Regions from separate parts of the Microbaculum mangrovi genome, predicted to be linked through region 1. Evidence: predicted binding sites of a transcription regulator. Region 1 holds the regulator's gene; each other region holds the start of a gene.
The links. The regulator LexA, encoded in region 1, represses DNA repair genes until DNA is damaged. The targets are predictions, from matches to a motif close to TGTTCNNNNTGTGTTCNG.

Region 1 (4,928 bases):
AACGGCCGCGCCCAAACCTTCGGCGTGGGCCTGGGGGGACTGCGGTGTTCGACGACGCGTCCTTGATCGGCAGATCGCGCTCCGCGGCAGCGCGGCGATTGCCGGCGTTGCCGGCCCCGCTGGACCGCCTGTCGAGCCGCCTTTCTCTCCGAAGCATCGCCGACAGCGAGCGGGAGCGGTTGTTCCTTTGGGTGCCTGTTGCTTTCGGCGCAGGCATCGCTGCCTATTTCGCGTTGCCTCGGGAACCGGTGCTCGCGGCGGTGCTGGTCCTGTGCGTCGTTACCGGGACCGTTGCCGTCCGCTGTGGGCCGGGCCGGTTGTCGGGCACCGTGTTCATCGGCCTGTTCCTGGCGTCGCTTGGCATGTTGGATGCGGGGCTTCGCAGCCGCTGGGTCGCCGCGCCGGTCGTGTTCGAGGCCGGATATCCGGTTCCGGTGACAGGGCGGGTCATCGGGGTGGAGCTCAGGGAGGACGGGGCGGCACGGCTCACGGTGGCACCGGAGCGGATCGGTCGCGACGCCGCCGCGGACGTGCCGACCCTGCTGTCGTTGTGGATGCGCGGGAAATGGTCGGTGCCGGTGCCGGGGCAGACGGTCCGGTTCAACGCGATGCTGTTGCCGCCGCCCGACGCTGCCGTGCCGGGCGGCTTCGATTACGCCCGGCGGGCGTGGTTCTCCGGCATCGGTGGCGTCGGGTTCCTGACCAGCGCGCCGAAATCGGTTCTGCCCGCGCGGCAAGCCGGGCTGTCGGCGCGTCTCGAAACCGCGATCGAGCGAACGCGCCTTTATGTCGCCGGGCGAATCCAGCGGTCGCTGCCTGGCTCCGTCGGTGCGATCGCGACGGCGCTTGTGACCGGTGAGCGCGGCGCGATACCCGAAGCCGACGAGGACGCGCTTCGGGCCTCCGGCCTGGCGCACATCCTGGCGATCTCGGGCCTGCACATGATGCTTGTCGTCGGGACGCTGTTCTGGTTCGCCCGTGCCTGCTTCGCGCTGTCGCCGGATCTCGCGCTGACCCGGCCGATCAAGAAGTGGGCGGCGTCGATCGCTCTGATCGGCGGGCTCGGCTACCTGGTGCTGTCTGGCGCCTCGATCGCAACGCAGCGCGCCTTCATCATGGCGGCGATCATGCTGGTCGCCGTGCTGCTCGACCGGCCTGCGATCACGCTGCGCAACGTCGCGATCGCTGCATCGATCGTGCTCGTGCTGACGCCCGAAGCGCTCGTGACGGCGAGCTTCCAGATGTCGTTCGCCGCGACCGTGGCCCTGATATCGGCCTATGAGGCGCTTCGGTCCTGGTCGCTTGCGCGCGGCGAGAGCGCGGTTTCGCCGCAGATCCGCTTTCTCGTTCGTGCCGTGCTTGGTCTCATGTTCACCGCGCTGATCGCCGGGTTGGCGACGGGACCGTTCGCTGCCTATCACTTCAACCGCGTGGCGATCTACGGGTTGATCGCCAACGTCGCGGCGATGCCGCTCGTCAGCGTGCTGGTCATGCCGTCCGCTCTGTTCGCGATGTTGCTCATGCCCTTCGGGCTGGAGGGGCTCGCGCTCGCCCCGATGGGGCAGGGCATCGAGGGCGTTCTCGCCGTGGCCAGGACGGTTGCCGGCTGGGACGGGGCGGTGCGCATGGTCCCGCAGGTGCCGGCGGTCGCGTTGCTTCTGACGATTGCCGGCGGGCTCTGGCTGTTGCTTTGGCGCACGGGCGTCCGACTCCTGGGGCTACCGTTCATTGCGGCCGGAGTCGGCCTGACCGTGCTCTCCGGGCCTCCGGACCTCTTCGTCGCGCGGGACCTGCGGATGGCGGCGCTGCGGATGCAGGATGGCGAGCTGGCGTTCCTGCCAAAGGCCGGATCGGACTACGAGGTGGAGGTGTGGCTGCGCAGCGCCGGCCTCGTGCCCGAAGGGACACCGCGAAGACGGGCGGACTGCGACGAGTGGGCCTGTGTCGCCGACAACGGCCGCCTGCGTGTTTCCTACGTGAGCGATCCGGTGGCGTTTGCGGAGGATTGCGCCTGGGCAGACGTCGTCGTCACACCGATCTCGCCGCCTCAGTGGTGCAGGGACGACGCAATCGTGATCGGTCCGCAGGATGCCGCGCGGTCCGGCGCGATCACGCTCACAAAGACAGCCAACGGCATCGCCATCGAGACGGCGGCGGACCGGTCCGGCGACCGCCCCTGGACGCGCCGGGCCCGCTGAGTCCGGCGGGCGCCTTCAGTATTGACGGATGAGGCCGACCAGCCGGCCCTGAATGGCAACCCGGTCCGGACCGAAAATCCGGGTTTCGTAGGCCGGGTTTGCCGCCTCCAGCGCGATCGATGCGCCCTTGCGGCGCAGGCGCTTCAAGGTGGCTTCCTCGTCGTCGATCAGCGCCACCACGATATCGCCCGTGTCGGCGGTGTCCGTCTTGCGGATCAGGACCGTGTCGCCGTCGAGGATACCGGCGTCGACCATGGAGTCGCCGCGTACCTCGAGGGCGAAATGCTCGCCCTTCGTCAGAAGCTCGACCGGCACCTGGATCGAATGGCTGTGGTTCTGGATCGCCGAGATCGGCGTGCCCGCGGCAATGCGGCCCATGACGGGGACCGCCACCGCGTTCGAGTTTGCAGCTTCGGTCTCGACGGGCTCGGGTGCGGGGGGCGGAACCTTGCCGAGACTGCCCTCGATGACGCTCGGTGCGAAGCCGCGACCGCGCGCGGCAAGTCCCGGTGCCACCGAGTCTGGCAGCCGGACGATTTCCAGCGCACGGGCGCGATGCGGCAGGCGTCGGATGAAGCCGCGCTCCTCGAGCGCCGTGATGAGCCGGTGGATGCCGGATTTCGAGCGCAGGTCCAGCGCTTCCTTCATCTCGTCGAAGGAGGGTGGCACGCCCGATTCCTTGAGACGTTCGTGGATGAACATCAGCAATTCATGCTGTTTCCGCGTGAGCATTGCGCGCTCCCGTTGCCGCTTCCGCCCGTCTTCGGGCGCCAGGGTGTGTACAAATCAAGAACAAACATACATGTTCTTGTTGTGTTCGGCAACGGCTAATATCGCGTGCAAACTGGCGCCAGATGGGTCCGATGCGCCGGGGGCGTCTTTGCGAATCGGAATTCGCCCGGGCTCTAGAAGTCCATCAGGAGCGCTCGGCAGGTCTCGCCGGCCTTCGCGGCCGGGGCGAAGGGCGGGCGGATGATCAGCGCGTCGGCCCTGGCCAGCGTGGCCAGCATGGAGCTGTCCTGCCTGCCGAAGGGCGTGACGACGAGGGTGCCGTCGGGATCGATGCTGGACATCGCGCGCAGATAATCCTGGCGCTGATCGTTTTCGCCGAGATCCGCGCCGAGGCGCGCGTTGGTCTCGCCGGACCGCGTTTCCGTAAGGCCGCTCAGCGCGTGGATCAGTGGCACGAGGAACAGCCGCGCGGTGATCATCGCCGAGACCGGATTGCCGGGCAGCCCGAGGAATCGACTGGCGCCGAACATGCCGAACATCAGCGGCTTGCCGGGCCGCATGGCGATCTTCCAGAAATCGAGCGACAGGCCTTCGGCGACCAGAACGTCCTGGACGATGTCATGCTCGCCGACCGAAGCGCCGCCGAGGGTCACCAGGACATCGGCGGCGGAGTCCCGCGCTTTCGCGACGGCGCCGGCCAGGGCCTCGCGGTCGTCCGCCGCGATGCCGAGATCGACGGGAATGCCGCCGGCCCGCCGGACAATGGCCGCAAGCCCGAAGCCGTTGGACGCGATGATCTTTTCCGGTCCGGGATCGGAGCCGGGCAGGGCGAGCTCGTCGCCTGTCGACAGGATCGCGACCCTCGGCCGGCCATGTACGGACAGGTCGGCATGGTTCATCGCGGCGGCGAGGGCGATGGCGCGCGGGTCGGCACGGCGGCCGGCGCCGAGCAGCACGTCGCCTTCGGCGAAGTCGAGCCCGCGTTTGCGCACGAACCGGCCGATGCCGGAGGATTCAAGAACGGTGACCTCGTCGCCGGCGCGCTCGGTATCTTCCTGGATGACGATCGCGTCGGCGCCGTCGGGCAGGGGGGCGCCGGTGAAGATGCGCACGGCTTCGCCCGGACCGACCGTTCCCTGGAAGGAATGGCCGGCGGGGGCGGCTCCGATGACGCGCAGACGCGCGGGCACGGTCGCGACGTCGGCGGCGCGCACCGCATAGCCGTCCATCGCCGAGGTGTCCCAGGGCGGCTGCGTGCGCCGGGCGGCGATGTCCTCAGCGAGGACACGGTCCAGCGCGTCGTCGAGGGGCACCCGCTCGGCGGGCCTTGGGGGAACGCCTTCGACGATGCGCCGCAGGGCTTCTTCGACCGGGAGGAGGGCCATGGTCTCAGCCATCCTGTCCGCTGTCGTCGGCGTGCCAGCTGCCCGAGCGGCCACCGGATTTCTCCAGCAGGCGAATGCCGGTGATCTCGATGCCGCGGTCGACCGCCTTGACCATGTCGTAGACGGTCAGGCAGGCGACGCCGACGGCGGTCAGCGCTTCCATCTCGACACCGGTCTGGCCGGTCACCTTGGCCGTCGCCGTCACGCGCACGGCGCTTTCTGCGGCAACCGGCTCGAGATCGACGGACACCTTCGACAGGCCGAGCGGATGGCAGAGCGGGATCAGCTCGTGGGTGCGCTTGGCGCCCATGATGCCGGCGATGCGGGCCGTACCGAGCACGTCGCCCTTCTTGGCCTCGCCCCGGACGATCAGGTCCAGCGTCTCCGGCGCCATCCGAACCCAGCCTTCGGCCGTCGCCGAACGGGCGGTGACCGCCTTGCCGGAGACATCGACCATGCGGGCGGTGCCGGTCTCGTCGAGGTGGGTGAGGGCCTTGTCGGCGCACATGGGCGGCGCTCGCTCCAGCCTATACGGCCACGTCGGCGGCGGTTCGCGACAACAGCGTGCGGGTCGCCGCGGTGACGTCGTCCTGGCGCATCAGGCTTTCGCCCA
Region 2 (4,928 bases), on a different contig from region 1:
CCCGACGCCGATCGGTCTCGCCGTCATCCAGGCCGGCGCGACCACGACGACCGGCGCGCTGAACGCGCGCGCAGCAGCGCTCCGCGAATAATCGGCTTACATCCGGCAATCCGCACCTCGGCACCGGCCGCGGCTATGGTGCCGACGTAGCGGTGATTGTTGACATGCGGTCAAATCGGCCATTCGTCGATGACAGGAATGCCGCTCCGAGGTTTGCGGCCGCATGAACCGTCTGTACGACACAATCGGCCTGAGCTACGCGGATCTGCGTCGACCCGACCAGCGAATTGCCCGGCAAGTCGAAACGGCCCTCGGTGATGCGGAAACCGTCTTGAACGTCGGGGCCGGGACAGGCTCCTACGAGCCTTCTGGTCGCAGGATTACGGCTGTCGACCCCTCGGCCAGGATGATCGGGCAGCGATCTGCGTCGGACGCGACCGTCATTCAGGCAAGCGCGGAGAATCTGCCCTTCGACGACAATTCGTTCGATGCCGCGATGGCTGTTCTGACCATCCACCACTGGTCGGACAAGGAGAGGGGCGTCGCCGAGATACGACGCGTGACCCGCGGAAAAATCGTCTTCCTGACCTATGACCCTTCGTTTCGCGGGCTCTGGCTCGCCGAGTATTTTCCGGCGCTCGTTTCACTGGACGAAGACCAGATGCCCACGATGACCGACTTCGCACGCTGGCTCGGGCCCGTCTCGGTTTCGCCAGTGCCTGTTCCGCACGACTGCACGGACGGGTTTCTGGCCGGCTACTGGCGGCGTCCGGCAGCCTACCTCGACGAGAGAGTTCGCGCCGCAATGTCCTGTTTTTGGGCAATGGGCGACGTTTCGGAGGGACTGGCGAAGCTGGCGAACGATCTGGAAAGCGGAGGATGGGACCGCCGCCACGGACGTTTCGCCGGTCTCGAAGCCCTCGATTGCGGCTACCGGCTGGTTGAGAGCCGATGAAGTGCCGGAGGTCCGGCAGGTCCCATTCGACCCTCCCGGCTTTCAGCCTGCCGCCTGCCCTTCCCTCGCCATGCCCCCGTCACCATCTTCAGACCCAATCGCCGCTGACTGTCGATCTCCACCGACCTGCAATTGTGGATTACCTCCAATCGCGGGTTAACGTTTGACCCGCGCCCAGAGCCACGCCGCAAACGGCCGAATCCAGATTTCGTAGGACTATGAACGACCTACCCAATATCTTGCCGGGAACGAAACGCGATTCCGTCCGAGTCAGCGATTCGGCCAGCATTTGTTCTAGGCTCGTTCCACAGATTAACGGCGACCGCGAATCTGTGCCGAAATGGAACGCTGGCGCTTACCTTGACCTCGGTTCGGCCTTTACAGCGCCCCGCGAAGATGCGACAGCCGCGCCCTTGAAGTCCCTCGCCCGGGAGGCGTCATGAGTATCGCGCCGGATGTCGGCCATCATCCCGCGGCGCGCAGCCGCGCGGTGACGGCCATTTTGGGCCCGACCAATACGGGCAAGACCCATCTCGCCATCGAGCGGATGCTGGGCCACGAGTCCGGCGTCATCGGCCTGCCGCTGAGGCTGCTCGCGCGCGAGGTCTACAATCGCGTCGTCGACCGCGTGGGCGCGGAAGCCGTCGCGCTGGTCACCGGCGAGGAGAAGATCAAGCCGGAAAACCCGAAATACTGGGTCTGCACCGTCGAGGCGATGCCACGCGACCTCGACGTCGCCTTCGTCGCCATCGACGAGGTGCAGCTTGCAGCCGACCTCGACCGCGGCCACGTCTTCACCGACCGCATCCTGCGCCGGCGCGGCCGCGAGGAGACGCTGCTGCTGGGCGCGGCCACCATGCGGCCGATCCTGACGCGGATGATGCCGAACCTGAACGTCATCACCCGCCCGCGCCTGTCGCATCTGGCCTACTCGGGGCAGAAGAAGATCACCCGCCTGCCGCGCCGCTCGGCGATCGTCGCCTTCTCCGCCGACGACGTCTACGCCATCGCCGAGTTGGTCCGTCGCCAGCGCGGCGGCGCCGCGGTGGTGCTCGGCGCGCTCAGTCCCCGCACCCGCAACGCCCAGGTCGGGCTCTACCAGAACGGCGACGTCGACTTCCTGGTCGCTACCGACGCCATCGGCATGGGCCTCAACCTCGACGTCGATCACGTCGCCTTCGCGGCGCGGCGCAAGTTCGACGGCTGGCAGTTCCGCGACCTCAACCCCGCCGAGATGGGCCAGGTCGCCGGCCGCGCCGGCCGCCACATGCGCGACGGCACCTTCGGCGTCACCGGCCGCGTCGACCCGCTCGAGGACGAGCTCGTCGCGCGCCTGGAAAGCCACGATTTCGAGCCGGTACGCATCCTGCAGTGGCGCAACACCCATCTCGATTTCACCAGCATGGAAAGCCTGCACGCGAGCCTGGCCGCCACGCCGCGCGAGGACACGCTGACCCGCGCGCCCGCGAGCGACGACGTTCTGGCGCTGGAGGCCGTCACCCGCGATCTGGAGATCGCCGACATCGCCAGGGGCCGCGATGCCGTGGAGCTCTTGTGGGACGTCTGCCAGGTCCCCGACTATCGCAAGATCGCGCCCGCCAACCACGCCGAGCTGGTCGCCACGCTCTATAGCCAGTTGATGCGCTACGGCCGCATCGACGACGACTGGTTCGCGCGCCAGATCGGCCAATGCGACCGCGACGACGGCGATATCGACACCCTGTCCAACCGCATTGCCCATATCCGCACCTGGACCTTCGTCGCCAACCGGCCCGAGTGGCTCGGCGATCCCGCCCATTGGCAGGAGCGCGCCCGCGCTGTAGAGGACCGGCTGTCCGACGCCCTGCACGAACGTCTGGCGCAGCGTTTCGTCGATCGCCGCACCAGCGTGCTTGCCCGAAGCCTGAGGGAGAATCCGGCCATGGAAGCCGAAATCGACGCCAGTGGAGACGTAACCGTCGAGGGGCACCATGTCGGCCGCCTCGAGGGATTGCGATTCACGCCCGACCCGGAAGCCGACGGCCAGCACCTGAAGGCCATCGCCGCCGCCGCGCGGCGTACCCTGACGGGAGAGCTCACCACCCGCGCCGAGCGCCTTGCCAAGGACGCCGACGAGGTGATCCAGCTCAGCCTCGACGGCACCTTCACCTGGCGCGGGGCCACGATCGGCCGCGTCGAGAAGGGTGATTCCGTCCTGAACCCGCGCGTCGTTCTGCTGGCCGACGAACACCTGGCCGGCGCCCCGCGCGAGAACGCCGAGGCGCGTCTGGCCAAGTGGATCGGCGACCGCATCTCGGCGCACCTCGGGCCGCTGCGCGCGCTCGAAAGCGACGAGGCGATCGCCGGCATGGCGCGCGGCGTCGCCTTCCAGCTCGGCGAGGCGCTGGGCGTGCTCGAGCGGCCGCGCGTTGCCGACGAGGTGAAGGCCCTGAGCCAGGACGACCGCGCGCTGCTCCGGAAGCACGGCGTACGCTTCGGCGCCCACCACGTCTATCTGCCGGTGTTGCTCAAGCCGGGTCCGCGCGTTCTCGCCGCCCAGCTCTGGGCACTGCATCATGGCGGGCTGCATCAGCCCGGCTTCGACGACATCGCCGCCCTTGCCCAGAGCGGGCGCATGTCGGTCGCCGTCACGCCGGGCACCGCGCGAAGCCTCTACCGCGCCTTCGGCTTCCGCGCCTGCGGCAGCCGCGCGGTGCGCATCGACATCCTCGAGCGCATCGCCGATCTGATCCGCACCGCCCTGTCCTGGCGCCCCGACGGCGACGCCGCCCCGCCCCCCGGCGCGGTCGACGGCCGCACGTTCCGGATAAGCGAACAGATGACGTCGCTTGCCGGCTGCGCCGGCGACGACTTCGCAGAGATCCTCAAGGCCCTGGGCTACCGCAGCGAACGCCGCCCCGCGCCCGCGACGCCGGAGGCGAAAGCGGAGCCGGCACCGCAGACCGCCATTGCCGGGGACGAGGCGCCAACGCCGGAACTCCCCGTTGCGGAAACCGAAACGGCGACTGCCGACGAAGCCGCGGCAGAGGCGGCGGAACCGTCCGCCGGAACGAGCGTCGACGCTCCCCAGGCCGAGGCCGTCCCGGACTCAGCGGAGTCGGAGGCGCCGCTATCGGTAGCCCCGGCGCCGCTAATGGCGGCTCCGGAGGTGATGGAACCCGCAACCGCGCCAGCCGAGGCGGAGCCCACTGAAGCGGCCGCCACGCCAACCGAAGTATCAGACGAGGCCAAAGCGGAAACCCCGGCAGCGCCCCCTGCAGAGACCGCTGCAGCCCCCACGACGGCCACCGAGGCCGAAGAGGCCGAACCGACGGAGATCGTCGTCTGGCGCCCCGGCCGCCGGCCCGACGCGCCGCGCCGCCGCAAACCCGAGCAGAAAAGCGCGAAGGCCCGCCAGGGCGACGGCAAAAGGCCCCCGCGCGGTGAGGCAAAGGGTCGCAAAGGCGGTCGTGGTGACGGCCGCAAGGGCGACCGCCGTTCCCGGCCTGACGGCCAGCCGCAGGGCAAGCGCCCGCCGAAGGAGCCGGATCCGCTGTCCCCCTTCGCCGCACTCAAGGACCTGCGCGACACGCTCACCGAGCGTGGGCGCTCGGACGCGTGAGCGACAGCCAGCGCCTCGACAAGTGGCTTTGGCACGCGCGCGTCGCGAAGACCCGGACTCTGGCCGCTTCGCTTGTGACGAGCGGGCACGTACGGCTTAATCGTGCCCGGATTTCCAAGGCGAGCCAGCCCGTCAAGCCCGGCGACGTGTTGACGGTCGCCCTGCGCGGCCGCGTTCTCGTTCTGCGCATCGAGGCGATCGCTGAGCGCCGCGGACCGGCGAGCGAGGCGGCGACGCTCTATTGCGACCTCTCGCCGCCCCCGCCCACGCCGGAAGAAACGGCCCCCGGTTCGCGCCCGCGCGGCGGCGGCAGACCCACCAAACGCGACCGGCGGCAAATAGACGCCTGGAAAGACGATCTACGCGCCCCAA
Region 3 (4,928 bases), on a different contig from region 1:
CTCGATCTCGGCGGCCTCGACGGGCTTGGGATGGGAGAAGTCGAAGCGCAGCCGGTCGGGCGCGACCAGCGAGCCTTTCTGGGCGACGTGATCGCCCAGCACCTGGCGCAGCGCGGCATGCAGCAGGTGGGTCGCCGAATGGTTGGCGCGCACCGCGGCGCGGCGGGCGTGGTCGACGGCGAGCTCCAGCGGCTGGCCGATCTCCAGCGCGCCGGCCTCCAGCCGGCCGACATGGGCCCAGATCGCGTGCAGCTTCTTCTGGGTGTCGGTGACGCGGAAGACGGCGCGCGCGTTTGTCGAGGCGGGGCCGGCAGCGTCGGGGCCGGCGTCGGGGCCGCGCATGACGCCGGCATCGCCGACCTGGCCGCCGGATTCGGCGTAGAAGGGGGTCTGGTTGAGGATGACGATGCCCTCGTCGCCGGCCTCCAGGCGCGAGACCTCGCGGCCGTCCTTCAACAGCGCGGTGACGACGCCCTCGGCGGTCTCGGTGTCGTAGCCGAGGAACTCGGTGGCGCCGACCCGGTCGCGCAGGGCGAACCAGACGGTCTCGGTGGCCGCCTCGCCGGAGCCGGCCCAGGCGGCGCGCGCCTCGGCGCGCTGGCGCGCCATGGCGGTGTCGAAGCCGGCGGTGTCGACGGCGATGCCGCGCGACTTCAGCGCGTCCTGGGTGAGATCGAGCGGGAAACCGTAGGTGTCGTAGAGCTTGAAGGCGGTCTCGCCGGCGAGCTCGGCGCCGGCGGCCATGCCCGCGGTCGCCTCGTTGAGCAGGTCGAGGCCGCGCGCCAGCGTCTTGCGGAAGCGGGTCTCCTCCAGCTTCAGCGTCTCGGTGACCAGCGGCTCGGCGCGGACGAGCTCGGGGTAGGCGCGGCCCATCTCGGCGACGAGGACGGGGACCAGGCGCCACAACAGCGGCTCGCGGACGCCGAGCAGCTCGGCGTGGCGCATGGCGCGGCGCATGATGCGGCGCAGGACGTAGCCGCGGCCTTCGTTGGAAGGCAGCACGCCGTCGGCGATCAGGAAGGCGGCGGCGCGCAGGTGGTCGGCGATGACGCGGTGGCTCGGCCCGTGCGCGCCCTCGGCCGGTACGCCGGTGAGTTCGACGGAGGCCGCGATCAGGTGGCGGAACAGGTCGATCTCGTAGTTGTCGTGGGTGCCCTGCAGCACCGCGGCGATGCGCTCCAGCCCCATGCCGGTGTCGATCGAGGGCCGGGGCAGGGACACGCGCTCGTCCGGCGTGACCTGCTCGAACTGCATGAACACGAGGTTCCAGATCTCAATAAACCGATCCCCATCCTCATCCGGGCTGCCGGGGGGGCCGCCGGGGATATGGGGGCCGTGGTCGAAAAAGATTTCGGAGCAGGGGCCGCAGGGGCCGGTCTCGCCCATCGCCCAGAAATTGTCGCTCGTGGGAATTCGGATGATCTTGTCGTCGGACAGGCCGGCGATCTTCTTCCACAGGTCGTGCGCCTCATCATCCTCGGCGTAGACGGTGACGAGCAGGCGATCCCTGTCGAGGCCGAACTCGCGGGTGACGAGGTTCCAGGCGAGCTCGATGGCGAGATCCTTGAAGTAGTCGCCGAACGAGAAATTGCCGAGCATCTCGAAGAAGGTGTGGTGCCGGGCGGTGTAGCCGACATTGTCGAGATCATTGTGCTTGCCGCCGGCGCGCACGCACTTCTGGGCCGTCACCGCGCGGGAGTAGGGCCGGTGCTCGGCGCCGGTAAAGACGTTCTTGAACTGCACCATGCCGGCGTTGGTGAACATTAGCGTCGGATCGTTGCGCGGCACGAGCGGGCTCGAGGCGACGATTTCGTGGCCGTTCCGGTTGAAATAGTCGAGGAACGCGGTGCGGATCTCGTTGACGCCGGTCATCGGGCGGTACACCTGTCTTGCACTGGAAAAGGCCCTGCACTGAAAGTGTCGGGGCGGCGGGCCGATCCCGCCGGTGCGGCCAAACTGGACGGCCGCGCGTGGTTTTAGCGACGGGCCCGCAGGCTGTCCACCGGATCACATAAGCGAAACGGCGCGTCGCACAAGGCGACGCGCCGTCCCGGCAAGGATTTGCGATGGTGCGTGGCTGGTCAGGCCTCCAGCGCGGCGTCGCCGTCGTCGTCGGCCCCGTCGTTGCCGGACTTACTGGATTTGCTGGCCAGGGAGACCGAAAGGCCCGCATTTTGGCGGATCGCCGTCTCGATCTGGTTGGCGATCTCGGTGTTGTCGCGCAGGAATTGCTTGGAGTTCTCCCGGCCCTGGCCGAGGCGCTGGCTATCGTAGGAGAACCAGGCGCCGGACTTCTCGACGACGCCGGCCTTGACGCCGAGGTCGAGCAGTTCGCCGGTCTTGGAGATACCCTCGCCGTACATGATGTCGAACTCGATCTCGCGGAAGGGCGGGGCGAGCTTGTTCTTCACCACCTTCACCCGGGTCTGGTTGCCGACGACCTCGTCGCGGTCCTTGATCGCGCCGATGCGGCGGATGTCGAGGCGGACGGAGGCATAGAACTTGAGCGCGTTGCCGCCGGTGGTGGTCTCCGGGCTGCCGAACATCACGCCGATCTTCATGCGGATCTGGTTGATGAAGATGACCATGGTGTTGGAGCGGGAAATCGAGCTGGTCAGCTTCCTGAGCGCCTGGCTCATCAGGCGGGCCTGCATGCCGGGCAGGGAGTCGCCCATCTCGCCTTCCAGCTCGGCGCGCGGGGTCAGCGCGGCGACGGAGTCGATGACGAGAACGTCGATCGCGCCGGAGCGCACCAGCGTGTCGGCGATCTCGAGCGCCTGTTCGCCGGTGTCGGGCTGGGAAATCAGCAGGTCGTCGACGCCGACGCCGAGCTTCTTGGCATAGGTGGGATCGAGGGCGTGCTCGGCGTCGATGAAGGCGCAGATGCCGCCGCGCTTCTGGGCTTCGGCGACCGTGTGCAGCGCCAGCGTTGTCTTGCCGGAGGATTCCGGCCCGTAGATCTCGACAACGCGGCCGCGCGGCAGGCCGCCGATGCCAAGTGCGATGTCCAGGCCGAGCGAGCCGGTCGGGATCGAGGCGATCTCGACGACCTTGCCGTCCTGGCCGAGCCGCATGATCGAACCCTTGCCGAAGTGGCGTTCGATCTGTCCGAGCGCGGCTTCGAGCGCCTTGTTCTTGTCCATTCCGACTCCTTCAACGACGCGCAGCGGAGATACAGCCATCGGTCCCACTCCTTATTCCACAAGGGGCTCGTGATTCACCAGAGCGAATGCGATCCGGTTGCGCAGAATGTACCCGGTTTGTTCCAAGAACACAATGGGAACATCTTGCCGAGTGGAGCAATCCCGGGGCCCGCGGGAGATTTGGCCGCCGCGCTTCCGCGACGAGCGATGGCGCAATCGCGAGAACCGGTCGCTTACGGAACGGTCTCGGCGACCTGCAACAGGTCGATAGGGGGGAAGCGCTTAAGCTTCTTGGCGACGTCCATGTTGATGACGATTGCGAAGTTCGTCATGCGGGCAACCGGCAGGTCACCGGCCTGGGCCCCGCCGACGAGTATTTTTTCCGCCTGTTCTCCGGCAAGACGCCCGACCTCGTAGTAGCGCGGCGCGACGGAAATCAGCGCTTCGGAGTCGCGCACCAGCGATTCGTACGGGCTGAGCACCGGAATCCCGTTCTGCATCGCCGCTCCCGTCACGGCGCCTCCGTTCTCACGCAAGAACGACGATGAACCCAGATAGATGAAGTCGACGCCGGCGGCCTTCAGCTCGGCGACTTTCGGCGCGATGTCCTCGATCCGGGGTTCGCCGTCCCCGCCGGCCGGAAGCTCGACGGCGGTAAACGCAAAGCCCAGTTCCTTGCTCAGTCCGGCGATTTCGTCGCGTTTCAGAACGGAGTTCTTTTCACTGGCGCTATACATCAGTCCGAGGTGCTCGAAGTCGGGAAGGTATGCACGGATCGTCTGGATGTTCACGTCTTCCGGCACGCGGTTATAGGTTCCCGTGACGTTCGGCCGGCCGGTACTGTCCAGGGACTCGATTATGCCGGCCCCGACAGGATCGGCGACGATCGTGAAGACCTGCGGGATGTCGTGATTGAAGGCGGCGTCGCCAAGCTCGGAAAGCGTCCCCGCGATACCGCGGGTGACCGTGGTGCCCCATGACAGGATGAGATCGACTTGTTCCGCGCGCGCCTCGGCGAGAATGTCCGGCAGGATTTCCTTCTTCTGATCCGCGTCGCGCAGGATGAAGGCCGCGTCGACCCCCTTTTCGGTCAGGTAGTCCTGAAACCCCTGGCAGGCCTCCTCGCAGCCGCGCCAGGTCGCAATCATCACGTTGAACTGGGCCGCCGCAGCCGGCGCCGTGAACAACAAGCAAGCCGCCACCGTTGCCACGACTATGCGCATACGATTGATCTCCCTAGGCCCCAGGCCGCCTTCTCTCGACGGCTTCTAAGACAGCGTAGAGAACCATACCGCAAATCACCGCAATGCCCAGCGCGCGTATGCTGGTCGCGGCGCCCATGTCGCCAAGCAGCAATGCGCTCGCCCCCAGTCCGATGATCGCGCCGACCCGTTCGACAAGCCTCAGGACGCTGAGGGCCATGCCCGAGCCGGCTGTCATCGCGATCGCCTGGCTGTAGAGCGGTGCCCGGATGAGCGTGTGACCGACGCCCAGGCCGGCCACGGCCAGCGTGATTGCCCAGAAGCCGTCCCAAACCGTCAGGGACAGGAGCGCGGCCGCCGATGCCAGCGTTCCCGTCAGAATGAACGGCACCGAGCCGAGCCGGGTGTCCGACAGGCGGGCGACCGTGGGCCCGAACAGCACGACCGCCAGATAGTAGAGCATGACAACACGCGCGATGTCGGCAGAGCCGTAGCCGGCGTCGGCAAGCGTGAGGGGCGTGAGGTACCAAATGAGGATCGCGGTGGCCGCGTTCATCGGAACGGCAACACCAAGAAGAAGCGC

Region 2: the regulator LexA is predicted to act here: its motif matches at 1,246-1,263, upstream of ACSF9G_RS06305 (helicase-related protein).
Region 3: the regulator LexA is predicted to act here: its motif matches at 3,268-3,285, upstream of recA (recombinase RecA).

Annotation. Positions count from the first base shown of each region.
Region 1 is NZ_JBPODT010000002.1:1,168,693-1,173,620, reverse strand. Features, by position in the region: gene ACSF9G_RS11870 (ComEC/Rec2 family competence protein) at 108-2,198, shown strand; gene lexA (transcriptional repressor LexA) at 2,214-2,930, opposite strand; gene ACSF9G_RS11860 (molybdopterin molybdotransferase MoeA) at 3,104-4,315, opposite strand; gene moaC (cyclic pyranopterin monophosphate synthase MoaC) at 4,320-4,823, opposite strand; gene trpC (indole-3-glycerol phosphate synthase TrpC) at 4,843-4,928, opposite strand, start outside.
Region 2 is NZ_JBPODT010000001.1:1,317,357-1,322,284, forward strand. Features, by position in the region: gene ACSF9G_RS06295 (DUF3108 domain-containing protein) at 1-91, shown strand, start outside; gene ACSF9G_RS06300 (class I SAM-dependent methyltransferase) at 224-955, shown strand; gene ACSF9G_RS06305 (helicase-related protein) at 1,395-4,556, shown strand; gene ACSF9G_RS06310 (RNA-binding S4 domain-containing protein) at 4,553-4,928, shown strand, end outside.
Region 3 is NZ_JBPODT010000001.1:441,104-446,031, reverse strand. Features, by position in the region: gene alaS (alanine--tRNA ligase) at 1-1,872, opposite strand, end outside; gene recA (recombinase RecA) at 2,082-3,182, opposite strand; gene ACSF9G_RS02120 (ABC transporter substrate-binding protein) at 3,377-4,366, opposite strand; gene ACSF9G_RS02115 (MFS transporter) at 4,380-4,928, opposite strand, start outside.